DNA from 3 places in the Paenibacillus sp. 01T442 genome. Region 1 is predicted to be linked to each of the others. Evidence: riboswitches for the same ligand, from Rfam matches in the RefSeq annotation. Region 1 holds a riboswitch; each other region holds the start of a gene.
The links. A riboswitch is a leader RNA that binds a small molecule or an ion and turns the genes downstream of it on or off. The one in region 1 is predicted to bind ZMP and ZTP.
Positions count from the first base shown of each region.

Region 2: it holds a riboswitch for ZMP and ZTP, as region 1 does, so the genes downstream of both, AC1DLM_RS30495 (GNAT family N-acetyltransferase) here and AC1DLM_RS30535 (bifunctional 5,10-methylenetetrahydrofolate dehydrogenase/5,10-methenyltetrahydrofolate cyclohydrolase) in region 1, are expected to answer to the same signal.
Region 3: it holds a riboswitch for ZMP and ZTP, as region 1 does, so the genes downstream of both, rpiB (ribose 5-phosphate isomerase B) here and AC1DLM_RS30535 (bifunctional 5,10-methylenetetrahydrofolate dehydrogenase/5,10-methenyltetrahydrofolate cyclohydrolase) in region 1, are expected to answer to the same signal.

Region 1 is NZ_JBFTPF010000084.1:1,984-6,193, reverse strand. It holds gene AC1DLM_RS30540 (hypothetical protein) at 1-1,418, shown strand, start outside; ZMP/ZTP riboswitch at 1,475-1,552, shown strand; gene AC1DLM_RS30535 (bifunctional 5,10-methylenetetrahydrofolate dehydrogenase/5,10-methenyltetrahydrofolate cyclohydrolase) at 1,609-2,451, shown strand; gene AC1DLM_RS30530 (DUF6886 family protein) at 2,477-3,001, shown strand; gene AC1DLM_RS30525 (PhzF family phenazine biosynthesis protein) at 3,051-3,836, shown strand; gene AC1DLM_RS30520 (macrolide family glycosyltransferase) at 3,854-4,210, shown strand, end outside.
Region 2 is NZ_JBFTPF010000083.1:16,344-20,553, reverse strand. It holds gene AC1DLM_RS30505 (aminoglycoside phosphotransferase family protein) at 245-1,150, shown strand; gene AC1DLM_RS30500 (LysE/ArgO family amino acid transporter) at 1,212-1,820, shown strand; ZMP/ZTP riboswitch at 1,891-1,971, shown strand; gene AC1DLM_RS30495 (GNAT family N-acetyltransferase) at 2,019-3,128, shown strand; gene AC1DLM_RS30490 (cache domain-containing sensor histidine kinase) at 3,466-4,210, shown strand, end outside.
Region 3 is NZ_JBFTPF010000008.1:150,398-154,607, forward strand. It holds gene AC1DLM_RS10100 (serine hydroxymethyltransferase) at 278-1,528, opposite strand; gene AC1DLM_RS10105 (TIGR01440 family protein) at 1,565-2,170, opposite strand; gene rpiB (ribose 5-phosphate isomerase B) at 2,187-2,645, opposite strand; ZMP/ZTP riboswitch at 2,750-2,830, opposite strand; gene AC1DLM_RS10115 (low molecular weight protein arginine phosphatase) at 2,940-3,512, opposite strand; gene AC1DLM_RS10120 (manganese efflux pump MntP) at 3,568-4,128, opposite strand.

The DNA of each region.
Region 1 (4,210 bases):
TAGAAATCGTTACGATTGATGAAGAGGGTCGTTATCGTACGGAGAGTCGTCTTTTACCAGATGTTAGCGGTGTCCATGACTATAAGATGATAGATAAGGATCATGTGATTTGGATCGGGGACGGCAATAAACTGTATGCGAGTGAATGGAAGAGTGGTTCATGGAGTTCGAAGAACACACTCTTGGAGAACGAGATCGAAAGTGTGCAAACAGTGGTTGGCCCCAAAGGGAATAGCGTTATGCTCGCATACAATGATTCAACGCTGTATGTCAGTGAATTTCATCCGAATGCCAAGCTTACATGGACGAAACTTGATATAGCGAATGTGAAACAAATTCACGGTGTATGGGATACCTCTGGGGGCAGCCTATCTCTTGTTTACGCCGTCAATAAAGAGGGCAGCGAATCCTTTCACTACGTGAAACTAGCAGAGTCATCCTGGAAGCCGCTTGTGCAGATGAAACTGAAGGACGTGGATTATGCAACGAGCAGCTTAGATGATATGGCGTTAGGTTTGGATGGTTCTCAATTTATTGCCGCGTATACAACGAGCTCACGCAAATCAGGTAAAAGCACCTTACATATGCTCACTTTCCCAGCGAATCAACCGGATAAGATATATGATGAAGTCCTTAATCTTCCTGTCACTAAGGGAAACGATTCCGATACCATTTTGCATCCTACATTTACGCAGCCATCTACTGGTGAAAAAACGCTTGTCGTTTCGTCCGTGTATGAGAAAAATAGGCGTCAAACGAGTCAAGAGGTGTACAAGATTAGCTTTCAGGCTGGTAAAATGTTGAATGCTACACGGATCAGCCAATTCGGCGGTTTTGCCGTATATCCGATGATTGCTTCGAACAAGGGGAGTTCACTAGCCATATGGCTCGATGCTGTAAACGCTGAGACATATCGGGTCTACTATGCCACTGATCAGCTTCCTTATGCGGAGCGAATGAACAGGATTCATGCAGAGGACTTCCAACAAGCTGCTGGGAATTTACCACTATTTTGGGGGATTGGCGTACTAACGGCACTAATTAGCTTAAAATGGATTCTATTGCCTGGCCTTTATTTAATCGTGATCAGTGTATTTTGGCAATATCATTATGACGAGCATTCGAAGCGGCACTTTGGCATATCTATGGCGATGTATCTCATTGTCAAAGCGTTATTTATTGGCGATTACCGGAAACCGATTGCGCTGCAGGTGATGCCGGATTTCTTGCAATCGGTATGGGTTAGCTTGATTTTACTTGTTCTGTTTGCAGCAATTTCTTATTGGTTAACCAGCTTATGGAGAAAAGGTTTGGCCGAACGAAATGTTGGACTTGAAATGTTTTACTTCGTAGTTCTTGATGTCTTCATGACGAATATGTGGTATTCGTTCTTTATGTCACCTGCAACTTTGTCATGATGTTCGTGCAAAGCAATTGAAAATATTGGCATACATTGCTATGATAGAGGAACTAATAAACGATGTGTGACTGGCGGAGCATGGGGAACCATGAGGGAGCATACCGATAACGGCCGTACGCCTGGGCAAGAGGTAAGGGGAAATCCCCTTACCTCTTTATGTTTGAACCTAACTTGAGAGGAATGATAAGATGAGCGCGGAAACCGTAATCTTGGATGGTAATCGAGTGGCAACAGACATGAAAGAGGCGCTGAAAAGTAGAATTAATCAATTAGCTGGGAAGGGGATCATTCCTTGCTTGGCTACGATTCTGGTCGGTGGTGATCCATCGTCAGCTACTTATGTGAAAATGAAAGGAAATGCATGTAAACGACTTGGTATCAGGTCGATTCGTATTGAACTTCCCGAGCATACTTCGACAGCAGATTTGATTGCTGAAATTCAGAAACTGAATGTTGACCCAAGTGTCCATGGGATTTTATTGCAACACCCAGTACCTCATCATATTGACGAAAGGGCTGCCTTTGAAGCGATTGGTATCGGGAAAGATGTAGATGGTGTCACGACGCTCMGGTTTGCTCAAAATGCTTTCGGCTTTGCCGATTTTCCATCTTGTACACCTGCGGCGATTCTTGCTATTATGGATTATTATCGCATTTCAATGGAAGGCAAGCACGCTGTTGTTATAGGGCGAAGCCCCATTCTCGGAAAACCTGTTTCCCTGATGTTACTCAATCGGAATGCAACAGTAACGATATGCCATTCAAAGACGACGAATTTAGTAGAGATGGTACAGTTAGCTGATATTGTGGTAGCGGCAGTTGGGAAACCGAAATTTGTGCAAGGGGATTGGATTAAACAAGGGGCCGTCGTGTTGGATGCGGGGTATAACGAAGGCAACATTGGGGATGTTGATTATGAGGCTTGTAAGGAAAGAGCATCCGCAATTACCCCTGTTCKTGCAGGAGTAGGACCTGTCACGATAGCCACCTTGTTGAAACACACCGTCGATGCAGCAGAAAAGTTAGTGTAGTTGAGGTTGAAAAAGGGGGAGTTAGATGAAATTGTTTCACGTCAGTGAAGAAAAAGATATTTCTATTTTCAATCCTAGACTGCCTTCAAGAAAAGATCTGGACCCAACCAAAGGCCTAGTATGGGCGATTAATGAGAAATGTTTCCCCAATTTCCTAACGCCTCGGAACTGTCCGAGAGTTACTTTTTATGCCAATGAGGCAACTACGGAGGAAGATAAAAAGAACTATTTGTCTTCACATGCAATGAGTCACGTCGTAGCGATTGAGCATAAATGGTTTGAAATCATGAAGAACACAACGTTATATGTCTATGAATTTGATTCATCAGATTTCTATGAGCGAGATCTTGGAGCGGGTTACTATGTGAGTGAGAAATCACAAGTTCCCATACGTCGATTTGAAATAAAGGATCTATTCGGTGAGCTTTTTAAAAGAAATATTGAAGTACGGCTCCTAGCAAATTTATGGGATCTATCGGATAAAATACAGCAATCGAGTTTTCAGTATTCGATGTGTCGGATGGGCTTTGCTGAGCAGAGGACATCTTGAATTCGGAGCAGATTTTCAAAAGACGAAAAAGAAGAAAGGTGGGATTATTTTGGCTTTGACAATCTATGTTGTGGATGCTTTCACGGATCAAGTATTCAAGGGAAATCCGGCTGCAGTTTGTTTAACTTCTGAACCTCTTGATGAAGAGTTGATGCAACGAATTGCTTCAGAAATGAATTTGTCAGAAACAGCTTTTTTGTTTCCTCAGCAAGACGGGTATTCGCTTAGATGGTTTACACCTAATTCTGAGGTGGATTTGTGCGGACACGCTACATTGGCTAGCGCGCATATGTTGTGGGCAACGGGCATTTTACCACTGAACCAACAAGCAAGTTTCTTTACCAGAAGTGGGCTATTAACTGCAATAAAGCAAGATGCTTGGATTCAACTTAATTTTCCGTCAGAACCAGTGAGCACATGTGGATATCCTTCCGAATTGGTGGATGCACTTCAAATTGATCCTCTATATGTTGGACGGAATAGATTCGATTACTTCATTGAAGTTGAATCTGAAGACATCATTAAGCGTCTAAGTCCTAATTACTCTTTGTTGCGGACGATTCAAACAAGAGGGATCAATGTGACAAGTCGGTCGAAAGATTATGACTTTGTTTCGAGATGTTTTTTCCCAGCAGTCGGTGTAGATGAGGATCCCGTAACCGGTTCTTCACATTGTGGTCTTGCGCCATATTGGGGCAAAAAATTAAATAAAACGGATATGTATGCGTATCAGGCATCCGCAAGAGGCGGTATACTAAAAATTAGTTTACATGAAAACAGAGTTCTACTTTCAGGCCAAGCAGTAATGGTTATGAGGAGCGAGTTGTTCATCTAGCATAAGGAGAGGTAGAAATGGCGCGCATTTTATTTATAAATGGTGGATCAGAGGGACATATCAATCCCACGATCGGAGTCGTGCAGGAGCTGATTTCCCGTGGCGATGAGGTCGTGTACTTTTGCATAGAAGCATTTAGAGAGCGAATTGAAAAGACGGGGGCTACCGTACGAACATTTGACGACCAAAAGTTTATAAAAGCTTTCATCTCAGGTGGAAGAAACTACTTGTTGGAGAGAGTTAACGGATTATTACTTACTGCAGACATTGTTATACCTAGCGTGCTCGAACAGATCAAAGATGAGAAATTTGATTATATCATCCATGATTCCATGTTCGGGTGTGGACGTATACTTGGTCAGCTGCTTAAGCTT
Region 2 (4,210 bases), on a different contig from region 1:
ATGGAAAAAGTACTTCTAATTCTCTCGATTCAGTTGATTTCGGTGGTTATGTATGAAAATAGCTGTACTTTTTACAGTTATTTCAAATAAGGTGAAAAATAGCATAATATTAGCTGCATATTTTCCATCTATTTACATTAAGCAGAGTGCCTAGGCTGTTGCTGGGGCTTGGGTTGCTGGAGCTGTCGCTGTCGCTATTGTGGTTAATGTGATGATCTTGAATTACTCCAAAGGACGTGTTCGAATGAGCCAATCGAAAGAGATTGCTATTGACTTAACACTCGTGCAACAACTGATCTCTTCACAATTTCCACAATGGGCAGAGCTGCCTCTCCGACCTGTGGATTCAGCAGGAACAGACAATGCGATCTATCGGCTTGGTGATGATATGGCTGTTCGATTACCTCGAGCAGATTGGGCCATTGGACAAGTGGAAAAAGAGCAGCGTTGGCTGCCGAAGCTAGCCCCGATGATCCCGATATCCATTCCAGTACCTTTAGCAAAAMGCGTTCCCACCGAAGACTACCCATGGTACTGGTCTGTGTATAGTTGGCTCGATGGCGAGAATGCGACAGTTGGACAAGTAGACAGCTATAACCAAGCAGCAACAGTTCTTGCGCATTTCGTTAATGCTATGCAGTCAATCGATCCTACTGGTGGGCCAGCCTCAGGTTCTCACAATTCTGGCAMGGGTGAGCCTCTGGCGATGCGTGATGCGGCAGTTCGAGATGCAATCGCAAGCTTGAACACAATCATCGACCCTGCCGTGGCAGAGGCTGTATGGGACTTGACACTTCAAGCTCCCGTATGGCAGGGACAGGGCGTTTGGATCCATGGAGATTTACATCCGGGAAATCTTCTTATAGAACAGGGACGATTAAGTGCCGTGATCGATTTCGGTACATTGGGTGTAGGCGATCCTGCCTGCGACCTCATGGTTGCATGGACATTTCTCACGACTGAAAGCAGAGAGGAATTCCGCTCTTTGCTAACAGTCGATGAAGCAACATGGTCGCGAGGACGCGGCTGGGCGCTTTCATTCGGGTTAATTGCTTACGCTTACTACATAGATAAGAACCCAGGATTAGCCGCTATATCCCGACGTGCGATTGATGAGGTGCTTTGTGAGCATTTGACGCGATGCGAATAGCGCATCTACGTTCCCTTTGAATATATGTTTACGATGATTTGTAGATAGGAGAAAATACATCATGCTTACTGCCATCTTCCAAGGAATTCTTTTATCAGCAGGTCTGATTTTACCGTTAGGTGTTCAAAATGTATTTGTTTTTAATCAAGGTGTGACACAACCACGTTTAGTTAGGGCATTACCGGTCGTTCTCACAGCAGCACTTTGCGATACTGCACTGATTACTTTGGCTATTTTAGGTATATCCGTCGTTATTGTCACGATACCTGCTATCAAGTTCGTGCTTTTCGTACTAGGCATACTTTTCCTGATCTATATGGGGATTGTGACTTGGAAAAGTAAACCTGCCAACACGTCATCCGATGAAAAAGCTTTATCACCTAAGAAGCAGATCGCGTTTGCTGCATCGGTTTCACTCCTAAATCCTCATGCCATTCTGGATACGATCGGCGTCATTGGGACAAGTTCTATCCACTATGTTGGAAAAGAAAAACTGGTATTTGCAATTGCTTGTATACTTGTGTCATGGATTTGGTTTTTTGCTCTTGCTGTCGTGGGGAGACAGGTTGGGAAATTAGATAAATCGAACACATTTATGACGTATCTCAATAAAGTATCAGCGATAATCATGTGGGTGACTTCCGTTTATTTAATTACACAATTAATCTAACCAAATATGGCATGGTCGAAGAAATTTTTCTTGATTTTCACAGTTATGACCGAATATAATTAAGGGAATATTTGGTATGTGTAACTGGCGAAACGTAGATCACTACGGGGGAGCACATATTCCATAACAGCCGTTCGCCTGGGCAAAGTATTTGATCAATCGATCAAATACTTTTTTTATTTCAAGGAGGAGAATGGAATGGAACGAGCTAGAAATGTGGCAGTCCTCATTTATGAAAAGGTAGATCTATTGGATATTGCCGGTCCGTTCGATGTGTTTGGGGTATCGAGTAATTGGGGCAAGGATTTCAAMGTCTACACGGTGGGCGAAGAGCAAAAACCTGTGACAACAGTCAGTGGTCTCACGATTCTTCCCAAATACAGCTTAGACAATTGCCCATTGCCTGACATTTTGATTGTCCCAGGTGGTTTAGGATCGCGAACTGAAATGAACAACGCAATGATTACATCATGGATTAGCCATACTGCTGCTAGCGCGGAAATCGTCTTATCTGTTTGCACAGGTGCGCTCTTGTTGGCGAAAGCAAACTTGCTGGATGGATTACGAGTGACGACCAATCGAAATGCATTTGAATTATTGCGCGAAATTGCACCACCTAGTGCTACGATTGTCGAAGATGTAAGGTACATTGATAACGGGAAAATTGTAATGTCCGCTGGGGTTACCGCGGGATTCGATGCTGCTCTTTATGTCGTTGCTAGACTATTTGGTGAAGAGAGAGCCCTCGCTACTGCTTCAAAGATTGAGTACCATTGGCGCAAAGACGAGTTTACCGCAGCGCTGCAGCAAAAGGATTTATTTATGATAAGGAAAGCACAAATAGAAGATTTAGATGCAATTCAGAAGTTGTTTGTTGAAGCAGCTCAGTGGATTCAATTGTCGAAGGGATTCACACAGTGGAGAGAGGATTCTTTTAACAATGCCTATTTAACAACTTTTATAAATGATCAAGAAGTATTTGTCGCGTGTCAGAACGGTGAGTTGATTGGTTGTTTTTCCATCCAATGGCATTTCGAAGAGATTTGGGGAGACTTGTTCCATGATGATGCTGGTTACGTACACCGTTTAGTCGTGTCCCGAAAATATAAAGGAGAGGGTTTCGGCAGCAGGTTTCTAGCTTGGTCAGCAGATTATATAAAGAACAAAGGCAAAGGCTGGCTGCGTTTAGACTGTATGGCAGATAATCCAACACTGAATGACTATTATCGCAGCCTTGATTTCATTCATCGTGGTAGATATGATGGCCGCGGTTGGAGCGCTAATTTATATGAACGTGAAATTGAATAAGTAGTGTAATCGCATATCTAATAAAGCTGTCCTACAAGTAGAATTATCTACTTTGAGGGCAGCTTTTGCTTTCTGCACGTGAGAAAATCGATCTTTGATCTGATAAATCAGTAAATCGTTCTATGAAATAGCGGATTTTGTTCCTTGAATGGTTGAGGGAAAGTTCTTAGAATGGTAGGGCTAGTTGTCGCAGGCGTAACCATTGCCAATTTAGGGAACTGTAGGAGCCAAGAGTGAGTGTATCTTGCGGCGTCCTCTGGGTTGTTCTCTTTCCAGATCCCTGTATGGTAGACTAAGAAAATATTTGATACTGAACAGCGAAGCGAGGGATATTCACGTGACGTTACTAAACTGGTTTTCATCTTTAACATTAAAAAATCGCCTATTTCTGGCTTTCATCGTACTTATTCTTCTGCCATTCTCCGTCTTGGATATTTATAATTTCCAAAAAGTGAAGCTCAATCTACAACAAAAAACGAGTGAACAAAGCCTCGTACAAATGAACAAAATGAATGAGTCACTTGAAAGTCTGCTCGCCACAACGTTTAAGACGATTACGATGTTTGAGCAAGATTCATCCGTCATTTCCGTGTTAAAGCAGCCAGAAGCGGTCGATCAAATCGTGAATCAGCGTAAAATTGAAGAACGTTTTCGTTCGGTGACGAATAGTCTTTTCATCTCTAGTCCACCCGTTTTCTATACGATTGTTGATTTACTCGGTAACGTGTATACTTCATTCCCGCCAGCGCAGCGCTTAGATTATGAAGTGATTCGGGCAAAACCTTGGTTTACAAGTGCTTTATCAGCTTCTGCACCYTATCAATGGCAGTTGGAAAGCAATGAAGTGCTATTTGATGTTAACAAAAGCCCGCAGCTCGTAGCTATTTCTACTCCTACAAGGGATGCAGATGGCACCATTCGAGCAATCATCCACATCGCGGTGGACTACGAAAGTTGGTTTAAATCAGCTACGAACGGAAGTCCAACTTCCGAGCAGTATTATTTGATTGATCAAAGAGGAAACGAGATCGTACATTCTGGTGCTGACAAGTCAGCCATGGCATTGGAGTCACCGATCATCG
Region 3 (4,210 bases), on a different contig from region 1:
TGCCAGATGAAGGCGGGGAGCTAATTCGGGGGCTTGGAGATGAAGGTGAAATATGTGTAAAGTGGCTAGGGAGAGATAGTTTTGGGATTGCAGCGGTCATATGGAGGGGGAGGTGAAGGTAACCAAATTAGGTGGAAGTCGAGGATAATGGAAAGCGTTAAGGAAAGCTAGTTTGCGGAAAAGGGAGCTAGATCTCTGAGTGGAAGCTGGAGGTAGCCTGGTTGGGTAGAAACAAAAAAAGACCAGCTCCAAAGAGCTGGCCCTACAAAATTAGCTATTAGTAAGTCAAACCTTGGTAAAGCGGGAATTGCGCCGTTAGATCGGACACCATGCCACGAGCTTTCTCAAGCGTAGCTTCGTCTTTCGGGTTTTTCAACGTAAGAGCGATAACTTTCGCGATGGTTTTCATTGCTTCTTCGTCCATGCCGCGGGAAGTTACAGCCGGAGTACCCAAACGGATACCGCTTGTTACGAACGGGCTAGTTGGGTCGAAAGGAATCGCGTTTTTGTTCGCTGTAATACCGATTTCATCCAAAACGTGCTCTGCGTCTTTACCTGAGATGTTCAGGTTACGCAAGTCAACCAACATCAAGTGGTTGTCCGTACCGCCGGAAACAAGGTTGATGCCTTCAGCTGTAAGAGCAGTTGCCAAAGCTTGTGCGTTGTTGATTACATTTTGACCGTATACTTTGAAGTCCGGTTGAAGAGCTTCACCAAAAGATACAGCTTTCGCTGCGATCGTGTGCATCAAAGGACCACCTTGGGAACCAGGGAATACCGCTTTATCAATTGCTGCAGCCCAAGCTTTCTTCGTAAGAATCATACCGCCGCGAGGACCACGAAGCGTTTTGTGTGTTGTTGTTGTAACAAAATGTGCGTGCGGCACTGGGTTCGGGTGCAAACCAGCTGCAACTAGACCTGCAATGTGCGCCATATCAACGAAGAACAATGCACCTACATCGTTTGCAATGGAAGCCAAAGCTTCGAAATCAATCGTACGCGGGTACGCACTTGCACCAGCAACTAACATGCGAGGCTTATGTTTGAAAGCTGCTTTACGAACATCATCGTAGTCGATGCGGAAATCTTTTTCGCTTACGCCGTAAGCTACGAAGTTGTAAAGGATACCGGAAGCATTAACCGGGCTACCGTGTGTTAAGTGACCACCATGCGCAAGGTTCATACCAAGAACCGTGTCACCAGGGTTTAGGGCAGCCAAGTAAACAGCCATGTTCGCTTGTGCGCCGGAATGTGGTTGAACGTTCGCGTGCTCAGCACCGAAAAGCTCTTTCGCGCGATCACGAGCGATGTCTTCCACGATGTCTACGTACTCACAGCCACCATAGTATCTTTTGCCTGGGTAACCTTCTGCGTATTTGTTCGTAAGTACAGTACCCATAGCTTCAAGAACCGCTTGGCTCACGATGTTTTCGGAAGCAATTAGCTCAATTTTGTCGCGTTGACGGCCAAGCTCAAGGTTCATTGCTTCTACGATTTTCGGATCTTGCTTGCTCAAAAAGTTTGTCATATGGAATTCCTCCTAAAGATGATAGTTAACATGTAATTAGCAATCTGCATCAGGTGCAGCTTGTTGATAAAGTTGATCCGCCTGATCCGCGGAATACACAGCTCTAGTACCACCGATGAGCTTCGGCCGCGCGAATGCCATCGTGACATAAGCCTGGCCAATATGGCGAACCGGCGGCCTCACGGGAACAGCGACTCGGCGCAGATGCATCCCAATCAGCGTTGAGCCGATATCGATGCCTGCATGCGCCTGAATCGTCTCGACAACGACCGGCTTCGCGAAGTGTCTGTACGCGTAGGAAGCCATCGAACCCCCGGCCTTCGGCACGGGAATTACAGATACAGGTTCAAGCTGCGGCACCAGCGCCAGCAACTCTTCTTCCACAATCAGCGCACGATTCAAATGCTCGCAGCATTGAAACGCCGCATGCAGCCCAAACTCGCCGCAAATGCGCGCAACCGTCTYGAAAATCGGCTTCGCTGCATCCAACGTGCCCGATGTCCCAATCCGATGTCCGAGGATTTCACTCGTGCTCGTACCGATCACCAAGATATGACCGGGACGTAAGCTACCGACAGTTACCAGCTCACGCAGATTCGCTTCCAAAGCTTCTGCGATAGGTTCATACATAGAATCTGTCATTGTGGCTCCCTCATTTCTAGGGATGTACCGTGAAACGATCTTCGATGCTCTGCACTTTATTGATGCGGTTCTTGTGGCGGACACCTTCCGAGAACTCGGTTTCCAACCAGATTTTGACGATTTCTTCAGCTACCCCAGGTCCAACAACTCGCTCACCCATCGCTAGCACGTTCGTATCATTATGTTCACGTGTCGCTTTCGCGGAGAAGAGGTCATGCACAAGTGCACAGCGAATTCCCGGAACTTTATTGGCAGCAATGGACATCCCAATGCCAGTTCCACAAAGCAGAATACCTTTATCTGCTTCTCCCGATACAACTTTTTCGCAAACTTGAAGTGCATAATCCGGATAATCGACGGAGTCGCCGCAGCTGCATCCGAAATCGATCACTTGATGACCTAATGATTCAATAAAAGGAATGATAACATCTTTCAAACGATAGCCTGCATGATCTGCACCTAAAGCAATTTTCATGAATAAAACGCTCCTTTTTGACTGTTCGAATTCGACCATCCTATTATATCCCAAAGCTCACCAAAAACGAAAAAAAGAGCGCACACGCTAAAAAACGCGCGTTGCTCTTTTGCCCAGGCGACCGGCCGTATAGCTCAATGCTCCATTGTGGTTACTCCCACTCGTCGCCAGTTACATTGAGTCTTGCTTGTTACTTGTATTTTATCGCATTCCCAGCGATGTGTAAAGCTCTATTGACCTATCCCACTAAGGACCTTGATGGAAAAAACAAACGTCTGTGTTAGCCTTGGAAGACTAACGTATTTTTTTCACCAATTTATCTAGACTCCGACTAATTTCCTCGGCTGTATACCGATAATCGGCTAGTGACCCGCCATAGGGGTCCGAAATATCATAGTCTGGAATCGTGTTTTCCAACGCATACAAGCGGCTTCTTTCTTCCACAGTTACCGTCTGAGATAGCGCTTGTTTGAGCTGAAACTCTGCCGCAAGCTGCTCTCGCTCTTCAATCGCCTTGAGAATGCGAGCATCGTCCTCTACATATTCTTTGAGCGTATATGTCTTCTCGACCGCATGAGGAAAGCGCCCAATCACGGTACGTTTATGCCCTGTCGTCATCGTCAAGACCAGGTCAGCCCAATCGAGATCCGCAGCACTAATCGCTAGCGAACTAATCGACTCCTTGAAACCCGCTTCATGAAGAAGTGACTGGCTGTTTCGCGAAATCGGACCACCCGTCATCGCAGATACACCTGCCGAACGAACCTCCGCCGCAAGCCCCTCTTGATGCACCCTCATACGCAGCAAACCTTCAGCTAACGGACTGCGGCACGTATTTCCTGTACAGACAAATAGAATTCGCAACATGAAATCCTCCCTGGAATAAACGGCTATATCACCGTTCGTACTTACCCGTATTGTATCATAGTAAAAACTTGATCCCAAACCCTAATAGAATAAGTCCACCGAATGCCTCACCATATTCCCCAACCCAACCGCTAACTCGTCTGCCTAGCAGTAAGCCCGCTATCGAGAGCAAGCCGCCAAATAGACCGAAGATCAGTACTGTAAGCACAATGTCCGTGGCAAACATCCCAAGAGAAACGCCCACTGAGAAGGAATCTATACTAACACTGAGGGCAAAAATAATAAGCCCCCATAACGTTCGATGATCAAAGGCCGAAGCCTCTTCCCCGCGTATCGAGCTATATACCATATGTGCGCCAAGCAAAATAAGTAAACATCCCCCTGCCGCCGTAGCGACATTCCCCAGAAGGAGGGAGACATACTGCCCCATAAACATCCCCATCAATGGCATTAGCACGTGAAAAAGGCCGATGACAATGCTAATTTTCAAAATATCAATCAAACGAATGCCCTTCATCCCTATGCCAATTCCCAATGAAAAAGCATCTAGACCCAAAGCAATCGCCATTATTCCAATTGTCATGAGTTCCCCAACTTGTACCCCAGATGCGAGCATAGCACGATCCCCCTTGTCCACGATTCTTTCTCAAGATATGCGGACAAACTGGGAATCATGCTAATCACAATAAACGGCTACG